Aridibaculum aurantiacum: one gene and its partner. The protein of the gene in region 2 interacts with the protein of the main gene of each other region in a pairwise test. Links are inferred from orthologs where the notes say so. Each region holds a gene or a part of one and is shown on either strand. Other genes may lie near its edges.

What was found. The genes of interacting proteins can lie anywhere in the genome.
Region 1: the proteins of pepT (region 2) and pepE interact in binary tests that used the Escherichia coli proteins (3 or more experiments, as listed by UniProt). The link is inferred for Aridibaculum aurantiacum from one-to-one orthologs.

Annotation. Positions count from the first base shown.
Region 1 is NZ_JAFEWC010000001.1:1,546,647-1,549,395, forward strand. What follows is about bases 9-2,749. They hold pepE (dipeptidase PepE), read left to right. Parts: upstream 9-897; coding sequence 898-1,602; downstream 1,603-2,749. Other genes in these bases: J4N22_RS06430 (DUF6089 family protein), read right to left, coding at 9-325; J4N22_RS06435 (hypothetical protein), read left to right, coding at 542-796; J4N22_RS06445 (YgaP family membrane protein), read right to left, coding at 1,706-1,927; J4N22_RS06450 (enolase C-terminal domain-like protein), read left to right, coding at 2,213-2,749. Outside these bases: more of J4N22_RS06430, read right to left, coding at 1-8. UniProt on the Escherichia coli protein: Hydrolyzes dipeptides containing N-terminal aspartate residues. May play a role in allowing the cell to use peptide aspartate to spare carbon otherwise required for the synthesis of the aspartate family of amino acids.
Region 2 is NZ_JAFEWC010000001.1:1,322,444-1,325,403, forward strand. Bases 2-2,953 are described here. They hold pepT (peptidase T), read left to right. Parts: upstream 2-829; coding sequence 830-2,077; downstream 2,078-2,953. Other genes in these bases: J4N22_RS05415 (CPBP family intramembrane glutamic endopeptidase), read right to left, coding at 2-773; J4N22_RS05425 (hypothetical protein), read right to left, coding at 2,090-2,665; J4N22_RS05430 (amidohydrolase family protein), read right to left, coding at 2,705-2,953. Outside these bases: more of J4N22_RS05415, read right to left, coding at 1-1; more of J4N22_RS05430, read right to left, coding at 2,954-2,960. UniProt on the Escherichia coli protein: Cleaves the N-terminal amino acid of tripeptides.

The DNA.
Region 1 (2,749 bases), 220 kb from region 2 along the record:
CCAGCACATTATACTCAGCAACAAGTTTCAGTTCAGAAATATTAGACTCGAAATTAAGATTACGTCCAATTGTTTCTATACTATTAACTAGTTTATCATCAGCACCAATTTGTCCATGGGAGAAATCGGTTCTGACTGAAAATCTTTCTGAGAATTGGTAGGTGGCTCCTAAAGATAAAACTCCTCGTGCCTGGTTGGTTGTGATGGCTCTTTGTTGTATGTCTCCGCTGTAGTTAGCAAGACCTGCTCCAATATGAAACTGGAACGATTGGCTCATAGCATTGGTCGCACATAATAGTAGTGAAACCATGAAAGTGGTTCTCATAAAAATATTGGTTGTGGTGAAGGATAATGGAGGGTAGGACTATGAACAAACCACGAACGTAAAACAAGTTGTTTTATTGTACTTCATACCACTTTTATCAAAAGTTATCTTCTACATGACTTTAAGAGCTTGAGTATTTATCTAACAATTACAGTTGGTAATAGTAGATAGATAGTAATTTGGCTTTATCTATTCTTCATGTAATAACACTGCAGCATGACCACATTTAAAAGCTTTGAAGTTCCACCACTTGAGTTTCAATACGCAGTAAAGAAACCTATTCCTATCCGTTGCATCCAGATCAATGAACCATTTAAAGTAGAGACTATGGAAGGGCCTTACATGGGTAAGGCTGGAGATTACCTGATGGTTGGTGTAAAGGGAGAAATGTATCCTTGTGATAAGGAAGTATTTGAAGAGACATATGAATTTGTAAGTGATCTATCCAATAGGAGTGAGAACCGGATATAGAACTTGCCGCACTTCTGCATCATCAGTTGTTCTGTATTTCAAGTGCACGTTTAGATGTCAATTATCTACTTTCTTTGCAATTCATTTTTTGAAGAAGAGATATGCAAGTACTAGCTTTTAGTAGTTCCAGGTTAGGGAAATCAACTTATTTAGAAACGGTGGTTCCTGAGGTGATCAACAGCCTGGGAAACAAATCTTACAAGGTGGCCTTTATACCTTTCGCCTCAGTAGGTAGCTACAACGATTACAGGCAGATGGTAGCGGATGCATTTGCCAGTACAGAATATCAGATACAAGTTGTACTACCCGAAACTGCTTTCGAACAAATAGAGAATGCAGATATCATAATGGTTGGGGGTGGAAATACTTTCAAGTTGTTGCACCACTTATACCATTACAATGTCCTGGAACTGATTAAATCAAAAGTGAGATCGGGAACACCTTATGTTGGTTGGAGTGCAGGCTCAAACATAACCGGGCTCAGTATCTGTACCACCAATGATATGCCTATTCTTGAACCGCAGTCATTCAAAGCATTTTCTTTTTTTCCGTTCCAGATAAACCCTCACTACATCAACATAATACTTGAAGGACATAATGGTGAAACCCGGGACCAGCGATTAACGGAGTTTGCCGTTGTGAACCGGCAGGTGCCTGTGGTATGTTTGCCTGAAGGAACAGCCCTTTCTTTTAATGCAGGTAAACTGTTATATAAAGGAGACTTTACAGGAATGATCTTATCAGCAGATGCAGATGGGAATGTTACAAAAAAAGAAGTGCAGCCTGGAACAGATCTTACCTATTAGCTTGATAGGTAAAAAAGAAAAACCCCTCCGGTTGTGAAGGGGATACCCGTTGTTACATTGGTTATTATAGAATGCGTGGATTTTAAATTTTTTGTTAGCCCTTTCAATTTTCATGTTCGTGTTCGGCATGTTCACATGTATTAATACCGAAGATGGTGTAGACTGGACATACGCCGAGAAAAGCAGTTCCTACAAACGAACCTGAAATAAAAAGTAATGCTGTTGCAAGATTGCCTTCAATTGCATTTGTGTAGTACAAGATAACAATCAGGCAGGCCATCATTAGTCGTACAATTTTGTCATTGGTTCCAATATTTTTTTTCATAACAATTGTTTTAAAAGAAGGATGCGATGCCTGTTGCAAGTCTTGATGCTTTCTGCATTGCATCCTCCTGGTGATGCTTTAACTATAGCAAAATAAACGGAAACGTATGCGTTAGGTGATGATTGATATCAAGTAGAAAGACTTATGTAGCTGATCTTCATCAGGGAGATAACTTCAAGGAACTTAGCCTATTATAAAGCCGCTTTTAAAGAGAGGTAAATGCTTTAATCAACTGCAAGTGGAGGGGGTGTAGTGGGTTGTATCTTTGTAAAAATTACAGCTACCGTGAATCTATATTTTTGGTCACACAACCTGCCTTTCAAACATCCATTTACTATTTCATCCGGTACAAAAACTCACCAGCCTACACTTATTGTAGCACTCCAACTAGGATCTTATGTTGGCTTTGGTGAGGCACCTGCTATCAACTACTATAACATCACAGTAGAACAAATGATAGCTGATCTTAATGCCAAGCAGAAGTTTGTCGAAAAGTTTGCGCTCACTGATCCTGAGCGATATTGGCACTATTTACATCATTTGTTTCCTGCTAATCCTTTTCTTGTATGTGCACTTGATATGGCGGGGTGGGACTTGTGGGGCAAGATGAAGGGATTGCCTATCTACAAGATGTTTCAGACACCGATGGATAATCTTCCTGCAACAGATTATACCATAGGAATAGATACCATTGAAAACATGTTGGCGAAGATCGATGAAAAGCCTTGGCCTATCTATAAGATCAAAATGGGAATTGAGAACGATATTGATTTGCTGCATGCTATACGAAAACATACTTCTTCCAAAATTAGAGTAGATGTT
Region 2 (2,960 bases):
AGAACAGTACACAGTAAAGATCCTTCAAAGCCAAATTCACCTCCTGTCCATAAGTCATTCCCTGAAATGTATTGCTGCAAAAGATTAGGCGTATCAATGCCACTTACTTCGTATCCAAGTATAGCGCCTTGCATAAAATTCCACCCGAGGTGCAACATGATAGCAAAGGCTAAGTTTCGCGTAAAAATGAAGTTGATACCAAGTAGTACACCTGCGAGAAAAACATTTACAATAGGTAATATACCTGCATTGGGATTGGAAGCATGCACAACTGCAAATAACACAGCAGATATAATCAGTGCAGTGTATTTATTTGCACTTTCCATCAGGTTGTAAAGAATATAACCCCTGAACACAATTTCTTCGCTAAAGGAAACCATCAACATTAGTCCCAACTGGATGAATAAACCAGTGAAGTCTGTACCCACACCGGTATAAACCAATTGATGTGTTACAAGTAAAACGATGGTGCCTATGGCCAATAGCGTGGTGGATGTGAATAATCCCATTGCACCATCTTCTTTATGTTTTTTCCATTCTAATCCCAAAGTAGATAGAGGCTGACGGTCTATATGTTTTTTAGCCAAAACGGTAAGACCTATGAAAGAAGCGGCAACTAAAATATAGGAGATAAAGAACTTGGTATCGTTATCTTCTATTAGCGTGCTTATATATTCAGATGCAAGAAAGCTTACGGAAAAAGCTACCAGCATCAACAAGATGAAGTAGATTATAACGCGTAACCATCCTTGTTTTATAAGTGGAGCCTGCATAATGGTAGATGAATAAGTGTAGGTGTTATAGATTAATTTGCCCCAAAATAAATGATATGTTACAGTCGTACAATTTTACATGTTCCGAAAGGTTCATGCGCTATGTACAGGTAGATACGCAAAGCGATCCGCAGAACATGGATACTCCTTCTTCTGAAAAGCAAAAGGATCTTTCGAAACTGTTAGCCGAAGAATTGCAGGCCATGGGTATAGCCGATGCGCATACTGATGAATATGGTTATGTATATGCTACCATTCCTTCTAACACTGATAAAGATGTTCCTGTGATTTGTTTTTGTAGCCATGTAGATACAGCACCCGATTGTAGCGGAACAGGTGTCAAACCTATTCTTCATAATAATTATAATGGAGAAGATATAGTACTGCCTGCTGATACAACACAGGTTTTGTCTGCCAATGAATTTACTTACCTGAAGGGGCATATAGGACATGATATTATAACTGCAAGTGGCGATACTTTATTGGGTGCTGATGATAAAGCAGGAGTTGCCGAGATCATGGACATGGCCAATTATCTGGTTACACATCCTGAAGTAAAGCATGGCACCATCAAGATATTATTTACACCTGATGAAGAAGTAGGACGTGGAACAGTAAAGCTGGATATGCAAAAGCTGGGTGCAGATTTCGGATATACTCTAGATGGTGGAGAAGAGGGTACACTGGAAGATGAAACTTTTAGTGCTGATGGTGCTGTCATCACTGTACATGGTGTAAGTGCACACCCGGGTTATGCAAAAGGTTACCTGGTTAATGCTTTGAAGATAGCAGGAGAAATTTTAGCATCCTTACCTGCAAAAGAATTCAGCCCTGAAACAACAGAAGGTCGTGAAGGTTTTGTGCACCCTGTTCGCATGGAAGGTCTTGCAGAAAAGGCAACCATAGAATTTATAGTAAGAGATTTTACAAGAGAAGGGTTGAAGGCAAATGCAGAGCGATTGCAAACAATTGCTGAGCAGGTGTTGCAGCGTCATCCAAAAGCAAGGATGGAGTTTAAAGTAACAGAGCAGTACCGAAATATGAAAGAGGTACTTGACCAACATCCACAAGTGGTGGCACATGCAGAAGAAGCATATAGAAGAACAGGGCTAACGGTGCGCAAGCAAAGTATACGCGGTGGCACCGATGGTAGTAAGTTGAGCTTTATGGGGCTTCCTTGTCCGAACTTGTTTACAGGTATGCAAGGCATTCACAGCAAGAAAGAATGGATAGGTGTAAAGGATATGCAGAAGGCAGTAGAGGTACTGGTAAACCTGGTGCAGGTATGGGAGGAAAGGTCTTAAAGTAAAATGTAGTTACTGGTTGTTTTGATCAGGAGGTGACTGAAGGTACTTGCTGTGTATGTACTTTAGAGTTCTGCGTACCAACATAAAACTTGTATAGCCGACCAGGCAACCAGTAACTGCTCCTATAATACCGCCTGCTACAGTGATGGTTGAACTTGATACTTGCAGATCGAGCATTAATGTAAAGAGGCCAAACAGGAAGATGCCTGCTATAGAACCGAATATAGTTCCGCCCGTAAGGAACAAGGTTTTGAAGCCACTGGTAAACGACTTGTTGTACAAACCAACCAAGGCAGAAGTAGAGATCACACCAATACTTACAAAGCCAATTATCAAAGCAACGAGTACAATAAAAACGAGCAGTCCTAACAGAAAGAAACCAGCCATAAAACAAATAGCTGCAGTCCCGAACAATAGCAGGAAGATATTGAATTCGTCATCTGGCTTATAGCCACCTGCATCCAATGCAAGTTGAGTAGTGTCGTAAACATCTAGTTTTTGTACTGCAGTGTCATTACCAAAACTTGTAAGCGCTATACAAGTAATAACGATCAACAGGAGAAGCTTAAGCAGTTTGATGTGCATTGGTTGTTGTTTATAAGCATTGGTAAAGCTGCTATCCTCTTATTGAATGGCCAGCCAATCCTTCGCATTCTTAAAGAGCAGCATCTCTTTTACCCCCGGTTCCAAAGTCATTTCTTCTATCAACTTTCCAGGGTGATGTTCACCAAGAGGAAAAGGATAGTCGCTGCCAAGGCATATTTTGTTATTGCCCATTACATCCAGCAGGTAATGCATTGTTTTAGGATCGTGCACCAGGCTATCAACCCAAAAGTGATCAAGATAGTTGCGTGGAGAAACAGGGTTGTCAACAGCAACA